Regions from separate parts of the Lysinibacillus sp. OF-1 genome, predicted to be linked through region 3. Evidence: riboswitches for the same ligand, from Rfam matches in the RefSeq annotation. Region 3 holds a riboswitch; each other region holds the start of a gene.
What was found. A riboswitch is a leader RNA that binds a small molecule or an ion and turns the genes downstream of it on or off. The one in region 3 is predicted to bind thiamine pyrophosphate.
Positions count from the first base shown of each region.

Region 1: it holds a riboswitch for thiamine pyrophosphate, as region 3 does, so the genes downstream of both, thiT (energy-coupled thiamine transporter ThiT) here and NV349_RS11505 (ABC transporter substrate-binding protein) in region 3, are expected to answer to the same signal.
Region 2: it holds a riboswitch for thiamine pyrophosphate, as region 3 does, so the genes downstream of both, thiW (energy coupling factor transporter S component ThiW) here and NV349_RS11505 (ABC transporter substrate-binding protein) in region 3, are expected to answer to the same signal.

Region 1 covers NZ_CP102798.1:4,028,481-4,031,763, forward strand. Annotated here, with positions in the region: gene NV349_RS19795 (TspO-related membrane protein) at 1-540, shown strand, start outside; gene map (type I methionyl aminopeptidase) at 574-1,329, opposite strand; gene thiT (energy-coupled thiamine transporter ThiT) at 1,491-2,051, opposite strand; TPP riboswitch at 2,188-2,295, opposite strand; gene NV349_RS19810 (magnetosome magnetite crystal formation protein family) at 2,423-2,746, shown strand; gene NV349_RS19815 (hypothetical protein) at 2,802-2,924, shown strand; gene NV349_RS19820 (AAA family ATPase) at 2,966-3,283, opposite strand, start outside.
Region 2 covers NZ_CP102798.1:879,832-883,114, forward strand. Annotated here, with positions in the region: gene NV349_RS04045 (VWA domain-containing protein) at 1-851, shown strand, start outside; gene thiW (energy coupling factor transporter S component ThiW) at 1,075-1,575, opposite strand; TPP riboswitch at 1,667-1,774, opposite strand; gene NV349_RS04055 (MFS transporter) at 1,841-3,037, opposite strand; gene NV349_RS04060 (ABC transporter substrate-binding protein) at 3,266-3,283, opposite strand, start outside.
Region 3 covers NZ_CP102798.1:2,374,703-2,377,985, forward strand. Annotated here, with positions in the region: gene NV349_RS11495 (ABC transporter permease) at 1-317, opposite strand, end outside; gene NV349_RS11500 (thiamine-binding protein) at 317-607, opposite strand; gene NV349_RS11505 (ABC transporter substrate-binding protein) at 609-1,604, opposite strand; TPP riboswitch at 1,758-1,868, opposite strand; gene parC (DNA topoisomerase IV subunit A) at 1,988-3,283, opposite strand, start outside.

The DNA of each region.
Region 1 (3,283 bases), 1.7 Mb from region 3:
CTCGGTTATTGGTTAGTTATGAATATCAAAAAGACAACTATGAAACAGTCTGCGCTTTTTAGCTGCATAAATATATTGCAAGCATTGATGATATACGTATGGCATCATGAGTTATTTATTGTTTCACTTGGCATTACATTACTCTTAGTCTTGTATTTATTTATGTTGTATAATACGTACCCTCTTCATGACAAAGCAATGTCGGGTCGTATTCCTTTCTCCATTTATTTTGCATGGATGACATTTATTTTTATTACGAATATCAGTTTTACGTTAACGGCTTATGGTTGGAACGGCTTTGGTCTTAGTACGCCTCTTTGGGCAGTAATTTTGCTGACATTAGGTGGAGCACTTGCGCTACATATCCGTTTCCATCACTTTGATATTTTGTTTCCTAGTGTTTTTATTTGGGCTTATATAGGAATCGCCTTACATAATGGTTTTGATGAGCTACTTGTCACTACCGCCGCCTTCTTTTTATGTGGTGTTCTCTTTGTTGGTATTTTATTTATTAAAAAAAATCCTGCCTACCAAAAATAAATTGGTAAGCAGGATTTTTCATTTCATTGCATTCTATTCTTCGTCTAATGATGTTAGGATAATCGGTTTATCTTTTGTTACAATGACTGAATGTTCAATTTGAGCTACAAGTGATTTATCAGGTGTAATGAATGTCCAACCATCACCAGCTTCTACAATATGCTCTGCCTTCGCTGAGATAAACGGTTCAACCGCAAGCACCATACCTTCTTTCATAATTGTAGAATCCCATGCATCATAGTAATTTAAAATGTGATTCGGCTCATCATGTAAAGATTGACCTAAACCATGACCAGTTAAATTCATAATAACAGTTAAGCCATTAGCATTCGCCTCACGTTCAACTGCCTTACCAATTTGATTTAATTTAGACCCAGCCTTTACCTTTGTCATTGCTCGATCAAAGGCGCTTTTGGCAACGCGACATAGCTTTTCTTTGTCCTCATAGCCATCACCAACCACAAATGAAATACCAGTGTCAGCAAAGTAGCCATTTAATGAACCAGAAACATCGATATTTACAATATCCCCTTCTTGAATAACACGTTTTCCGGGGATACCATGCGCCACTTCTTCATTGACACTAATACATGTATACCCTGGGAAATCATATTCTCCCTTTGGACCAGATATCGCGCCAGCCTCTGCAAACATACGGCCAGCAATTTCATCTAGCTCCAATGTTGTAACACCTGGTTTTGTGGCAGCTTTCATCGCTTCACGAATTTCAGCACAAATGCGTCCTATTTTTTTAAAAGCTTCAATCTCTTCTTGCGTTTTTACAATCATGTATAACGTCCCTTTCATCTAATATCTATACTTTAATATAACATAACTTGTTATGCGTATAACGATAAACGCTTTAAATATTGTATGCTTCCTTACTTTGCGAAGTGCGCAAAGAGTTATTTGCGACAAAAAAGCCCCTTCACAAATGTGAGGGGCATGTTTTATGCTTTTCTTTGCATTAATTGTGGAGCAGCTGTGAATAAAAGAACGCCTACAATTGCCGTTAAAATAGTTGCTGGTAGCATATATGTACCATTATAGATGATGGAATAGATCCATGCATTTTGATCGCCAGCATATTCTGCAAAAAATACAGCGCCAGCCATCGTGTGGGCTGCATATCGTAAAAAGCCCGCAAGCACCGTACCTAATATAATGTAAAGTGCCATTTTTGTTTTGTTGGCATTTTTGGCAGCCGCCAACACGGGTCCACGCACAACCGCCGCTAATCCTACAACTGTGAAAGCAACACCATAATCAAGGAATCCTTGTAGCCAGTGCACAATCGTAGCACCAAACATGGTTTGCATTACACCTACGAGTAATCCAGTTGTTAGCCCAGCTACTAAGCCCCAGCGAAATGCTATTAACATAATAGGTACCATGACTAGACTAACAGAACCACCTTGTGCCCATACTTTAAAGGAAACCTGATCAAGCACAAGAGCGATTGCTGCAAATATCGCAATCTCCACAAGCATTAATAGTCTTTTTTTGTCCATATATATTCTCTCCTTTGTTCCGATGTAGGATACAAGAGCAGGAATAGAAATGCGCTGATATGTCTCTTTCTGACACCTTTTTATTCCCTCAAGAATGAAAAAACGATGCCAGGACAGAGCCTCACATCGTACTAGTGTCGGTTTCTATCCACATCCCTACGCAAGCGTTAACTTACAGGTTCAAAGAGTCAAGGCATTACGTGCCCAGTCTCAGCTGACATCATCAGCTCCCCTTGTGGTCGTTACATCTGAATTTATTTGAACATTCTCATTGTACGCAAAGGATAGAAGGATTACAACCTCTTCCATATATTATTTTTTTGAAACTTTGCTGTTTTTCATGCGTAAATATTAAAAAAGGAGGTACAACTATGGAGAACCAAAAAATTTTATCTGCCTTTAGTTATTTAAGTATTTTCTTCGCCCCTTTTATCGTCCCATTAATTGTGTACATTATTACGAAAGATAGTGACGTAAAAAGACATTCAATTCGTGCACTTATCTCTCATTTAATTCCTTTTGTTTTCGGCATTCTGTTCTTTATTGTCTTTGTTTTTTCTACATTTAATTTGGATCCAACGTCCGGCAATAATAAGATGTTGATTATTTGGTTCGTTTCGTTTGCCATTTATGCCATCGTCTCACTAGGAATTGTAATATGGAATATTATTCAAGCTGTTCGTGTTATTCGTTAATGTTTCATTTTTAAGCGAAACAGGTAGTAGTAATTGTAAAAGGAGCTGTTTTTGAATGAAAGTATCAAATGTTGTGAAAACCGCCGTAAAATTAGCACCTATTGTTATTCCTATCGTGAAAAAAGTAATGGCTGCAAAAAAAGGGACAACACCTACAGCCACCCCTCGAAAAAAATAAACAGCAGGCGTATTCCCTTGTTTTGGAAATACGCCTTTTATTTATTTCACTTCAAAGTGGGTTTGACTATGTCCATTCAATGTTTTTTCTACATGTAAGACCGCTGGCATCGCCGATTTTAATTCAGGCACATGAGAAATCACGCCAATCATACGACCAGAATCCTGTAAAGCAATTAATGTATCAATTGCTTTATTCAAAGATTCCTCATCAAGCGAGCCAAAGCCCTCATCAATAAACATGGTTTCAATATGAATATTCCCTTGGAAGCTTTGAATGACATCTGCCATTCCTAAAGCAAGACTTAAGGAAGCATTAAATTTTTCGCCACCGGATAATGTTTTCACATCACGTAATTG
Region 2 (3,283 bases), 1.5 Mb from region 3:
ATAATCCGTTTTATCCAGCAATTTATAATGCCGCAGGATGGAATTCGCTATTTGCCAATGGCGTCCCTCAAATGAATGCTTATATTGGAACGACAGCTAAGCAAGGGACAACCGTAATTGCAGAAAGTGAGAAGGAAGATCCTGTGTTAGCACAATGGCAATATGGACTCGGTAAAACATTTGCTTTTACATCCGATTCAACGGGTAAATGGACAGGAGATTGGGCAAGATGGCAGGACTGGGGAACATTTTGGCAGACGCTTATTTCACAAATGTTGCCAAGCTATAATGATGTTGCCTATGATGTGAGATTAGAAGCTGATGGCTCCTTTATGATTACAGACCCTACAAATGAAGCCGCATTTTTAGACATTGTAGCGGTTAATGAAGCAGGGGAGGAGTTAGAAACACAGTTAGAAACCATTTCAGCCTCCCAAGTTCGAGCTGTTGTACAGGCCGAACCTGGATTGATTTTCTTCCGTATAGCGGATGAGCAGCAGGCCATTTATCAGGCAGGTCTAAGTGTTCCTTATAGTGCTGAGTATGAACTGCTCCCTGTTAATGAAAAACTGATTGAAGAGTTAACAAATCAAACAGGGGGAGCCGTTTTAAAAGAACCACAAGATGTGTTCCGTGACTTTACAACCAAAGGAGCGGATCGACAAAACATTGCTACATGGCTTCTTTTAGCAAGTATGCTTCTATTCTTTATGGATATTACCATAAGACGTTTTGGGTGGAGTTTCTTAACAAAAACGAATAAAAAAGAGCAGCCAATTGAGGAGAAACCTGTACAAGCAGAAGATACGAACGTAGCCCAGCTATTAAAGGGTATGAAAAAACGATCATAATAGAGTGAAGGCAGTGCAAAATCATTCCATTTTGCACTGCTTTTTTGAATGCTTTGAGGTTTTAAAAAATGGTGCAAAGGTGATTGACAAAGTGCAGCCTTCGAAAAGTGCTTCTCAGGGGAGAGAGACGCTCATAAAGAAACGAACCCCGCTCAAAGACTAGAAAAGGAATCTTCTCGCACATCTTAAAGAATTTCCAAAATCAAAAAGCACTCAGCACCACTCAATAAAGCGAAGAATTAAAACTCTTTACTAGTACCGATTTTCGCAAAGTACTAGCTACCATAACACCTAAGATGGCCCCGATGGTACTTGATGTTAAAAAGGCTGGCATGAAGAATAATGCAGCTACGGATGTCTCCATAAGCAATTTTGCATAGGGTACGGCAATAAGTGAAGCTAAAATACCAGTGCCAAAAACTTCGCCGAATCCTGCTAGCCATGGTTTTCTACTGTATTTGTAGGCAAGGGCCGCACACAATGCACCAATAATACTACCAGGAATCGCTAAAAGAGAGCCTGTACCAGTAAAGATACGAATGATGGCTGTCACAAAGGCAACTAGAACTGTTGGCACGGGTCCTAGTATAATAGCTCCTATTACGTTAACAGCATGCTGAATGGGGTAGGCACGTGCGATGCCTGTTGGTATGGATACAAAGGTAGATCCTGCTACAGCAATCGCTACTAATAAAGCCATGATTGTCATTTTACGAATTGACATAAGGTTCACTCCTCTTGAATAAAATCATGAGGGAAATTAAAAGGCCGCTTCCTTTAAACAATAGGAAGCGGCCTTGCATAGACAATGACAATAGCAAGTAGCGCCACTTCCCTCCGCTAGTATGAACTAGATCAGGTTCAAAGGGTCCGTACATCATCATATACGTCTCAGCCTTTTAAAGGCTCCCCTAGTGGTAAATATCATTCAATTTTATTAACCAACATTACTGTAACATAATGTTAAAAATAGTCAATGATTTTTCTGACTATTTCGTATCAGGATGCATTAGATGAGGTGCTTTTTTCAATGTCCAGATGAGTGCAAGGAAGAAGCAGGCTAATAATATGATAGATCCGAAAATATATGGACTGTTCATATTCCAGTCAAATAGTAAACCTGCTAAGGCTGGTCCAATCATATTGCCAAGGCTCATGTAAGCATTATTCAAGCCCGCAGCAAACCCTTGTTCTTTCTCTGCAAGCTTTGAAATTAGTGTATTTACAGCAGGACGAATTAGTGTTGTTGCTGTAGAGAAAATAGTTGCTACAACTAATATAAGAGCGAAGCCAGATACAAACAATATTAAGAAAATAGCAACAGATGCAATAAATAAATTGACTAACACAACTTTCATTTCACCAAAGCGATTAAAAAGTGGTGTAATCACAAACATTTGTACAACTACCCCAAAAGCACCACCGACAACTAAAATAATCGCAATATCTACGGGTGTGTAATTAAACTTTTCTGTCACAAATAATGACAAGGTTGTTTGGAAGTTGGCAATTCCGAACGAGAACACGAGCATGATAATGAGCATAACGAAATAAGGCATATGTATGGAACGAGCCATTTGCTTCGCCAGATTTTCTTGCTTTTGCTTGTCATGTGAAGTGTTTGGTTTAGTAGATGGTAATAAAAAATAAGATAAAACAGATGCTAGTATGGCAGCAACTCCTGCCGTGAAAAATGGAAAATGTAAACTAACCTTTGCTAAGAAACCACCTATTCCTGGCCCTATCATAAAGCCAAGTGACATAGCAGCACCCAACATACTCATACCTTTTCCACGTTCCTCGTAGGTAGTAACGTCAGCTACAAATGCCATAATAGGAGGTGCAACAAATGCGGAACCTAGACCGCCTAAAAAGCGTGCTAAAAATAGCATCCAGACGTCTGTGGCTAGGCCAAAACCGATTTGTGCAAGACCTGTCACAATAAGACCGAAAATAATTAAATTTTTCCGACCATACTGATCCGAAAGATTCCCAGCAATTGGAGAAAATACGAATTGAGCTAAGGCGAACGTTGCAATTAGCATACCTAGAACTTGTCCTGCTGCACCGAATATTTTTAAATACTCTGGCATGACAGGAATAATAATTCCAATACTCCCCATTGCGATAAACATATTAAACATTAAAATATATAAAGCCGCCTTATTGGACTTCTGCTGGGTCATCGAATGAACCCCCTTTTTATAATCAAATATACTAAAGTCTATCATAAGATATCCTATCATCATATCGGTTGAAAGTCTGAAATGAAACATACCTGCTAGTGCAGCAATACCAATCCACGATGTAGAAAAGAATAAACAGACAATAGGTGAGGTGCTGCCAGAAGCAGGAAGATAATAGAAAAAGGTCTATCGACAAAATAAAAATTCATCGATAGACCTTTATATGCTTTAACGAATACTCATTTT
Region 3 (3,283 bases):
AAGACAAGAATAGGGATATTTTGCGACATAATTAAAATCGGATAAAACAACTCCCGAATAAATGTAAATCGATGCAAGACAATCGCCACCATTAATCCACAGGCAATGCCAATGGCAAGTCCTAATAAGGCTAATTGCATCGTAGCCCAAGCATGTGGTAAAAAGGTTTGATAGGCTTTAAAAGCTTCCAACAAAATACTACTTGGTGCAGGTAATAACCAATGAGGAACTTCAGCCACATGCACAATGAGCTCCCACACGAATAAGAGGAAGGCGATAAAAATAATCGTCCTTCCCTTTTGCAAAGCTTGTTTCATTACTGGTATTTCTCCGTTAATGTATCCATTGTTATACCAGTTGGCTGATATAATATTTTCACTTGTGTAATGACATTGATAGCACCAAGCTCAATCATCTTGTCATTCATTTTTTCAATGATTTGCAGCAACGTTGACAGCTCACCTTCCATCGTCGTTTCCAACGGATGTACCTCATATTTCACACCAGCAGCATCTATCACAGCAATCGCCGCATCGACATACGGTATAACATCCTCAAATTTCTCTGTTTTTGGAATGATTTGAACACTGATTAATGAATTCGCCATCTTATTTGGCCTCCTTTTTAGGTAAGAAATCATTTGTAAAGGCTTGTTTCGCATTAAATTCGCCCTCTAACACGTTGTTGCTAGACATCCATTTTGCATAGTTTTCCCATACAGAAAACTTTTGCTCTCCCCATTGCTTGGCATCATCCTGATATTTATCGGCTAGCCATTCCTGACTTTTATGCACTAACGCTTGATCTAAATCGGGAGCCGCTTCTATTAAAATATCAGCCGCCTCACTTGGATGTGCTATGGCGTATTCATAGCCCTTCGATGCAGCCGCCACAAACGCTTGAACTAGGTCAGGATTGTCCTGGATCATTTTTTCATTTGTAGCTAGAACAGGTGTATAATAGTCCAGCTGATCACTATAATCTGTTAAGTACAGCATATTAATCTTTTCACCCCGTAGCTCAGCTTCAATACCTGTCCACGCGTAATAAATCCAAGCAAAATCAATATCCTTTTGCATCATCGTGAAAAAATCTAAATCTCCTGCATTGACGATATCTAGTTTATGAATGTCTGCCTTTTCTGTTTGCATCAATGATTGTAGGACAGCTTGCTCTAGTGGAGCCCCCCAACCGCCATAGGTTTTACCTTCGAAATCCTTTGGTGATGTAATACCTTTTGATGCAATAGAAGCAAAGCCAGATGTATTATGTTGAATAATAGCAGCAATGGAGACAAGAGGCACATCTTGCACACGAGCCTGTGTAATCCCTTCCTGATAGCTCACACCAAACTCTGCCTTGCCAGAAGCAACAAGCTGATCGGCTCCTGCCTCCCCAGGCATAATAATGTCAACATCTAAGCCCTGCTCCTCAAAATAACCGAGTTTTTTTGCGACATACAGTCCTGTATGATTTGTATTTGGTGTCCAATCTAAGACCACTGATACTTTTTTCAGCTGATCAGTAGCCTGCTTGTCCTCCTTGTCACTACAGCCCACTAACGTTAAAAGTGCAGCCACTAGAATAAATAACCATTTTTTCATGCGAAGTCCTCCTAGTTGATAATGTGAAAGTGTTCATGATTGAATGTTGTCACCAGAAAGAAAGCGTATGCGTTTGGCAAGATATTGCTTGAAAACATAAAAAAACGCCTAGGATTCCTCCCAGACGTATTGCAATCAATCTTCAAAACTTTGCTTTTTTGAATAGATGTTCCCTACGCTGGTACGAGCCAAATCAGGTTCAAAGGGTCAGCGTCTATCGGACACAATCTCAGCTAGCAACTACTAGCCCCCCTACATTCTTGTGCTATGAACTTTTCGTTGATTATTATACCCATAGTTACGCTAAAATGACAAGATGCTATTTTTGACTAACGACTGCTCTCGTAAAAAAACCCAGCACTCCTAAGAGACTGGGCTTATCATTAGCTTAGTTTCTGTTCTTTTTTAGCCGTTAAAACATGGGAAATAGCCCCATCTGTTGCAATATCCACTTTAAACGAACCGTTGGAATGGCGATCAGCACGCGTCAATGTTTGGACATCAATGAGCTCTTGTACACCTTTTTCCGTTTCAATCACTATTTGCTCCTCATTCGTTGCTTGAATAACTGCCACAATACGGTGAGGATTTGCTTTTAATTCTGTTAATACTTTTAGACCACGTTTTGCACGACTTGCCACTTCAACTTCTGCAACATTCATTTTCTTCACGGCTCCACGCTGTGTGACGATTACCACATATTGTGTAACATCAGGCTGTAGCACATTGACACCGACTAAGGCTTCTCCATCCTTTAGCGTGATGCCTTTGACACCGCCTGTTTTCACCCCTGTAACTGGTAATTCTTCCAGTGGGAAACGAATCGCATAGGCTGTATCCGTTGTTAACATCAGTTCCACATCATCTGTCACAAACGATGCAAAGATCATCGCATCGCCCGCTTTAACATTCATTGTTTTTATTGGCTTCGAATAACGCGTCACCGCATAATCTGCCAGTGGGGAGCGTTTAATTTGACCATCTTTTGTAGCTGTTAAAATATACGTATTTGGCTGTTCGAATGTTTCAAAGCCATACACTGCAATAATAGACTCATCTTCCCCTGTTGGCACAATACTTGAAATATGCTGTCCAAGATCCTTCCAGCGAATATCAGGTAGCTCATGAACAGGCTGGTAAATATAATTGCCTCGATTTGTGAACAGTAACAGATGATGCTGTGTATTTAAGGTTGCTTCATACAATAAGTAATCCGAATCCTTCATCGCAAAATCCTGACCATTGGAAGCGGCATGTGAACGTGTGGATGTACGTTTAATATAGCCATCCTTTGTCACCGTCACCACAACCTCTTCACTTGGCACAAGGACATCTAGCGTAATTTTAATTTCTTCTATTTCCTGCTCAATTTTCGAGCGACGTGGCTCTGTGAAGCGTTTCTTAATCTCTAGTAACTCTTGTTTAATGACACGTACAAGCTTGGCTTCACTTTGTAAAATTCCTTCTAGCTTCGCAATCAACTTATTTAACTCGTCTTGTTCTTGACGAAGCTCTGTAATGTCTGTATTCGTTAAACGATATAATTGTAAGCTAACGATCGCCTCGGCTTGTACCTCTGTAAAATCAAACTTCGCTTGTAAATTAAGCTTCGCATCCTTCTTATCGTTAGAAGAACGGATTGTCGCAATCACTTCATCTAAAATGGAGAGTGCTTTTAT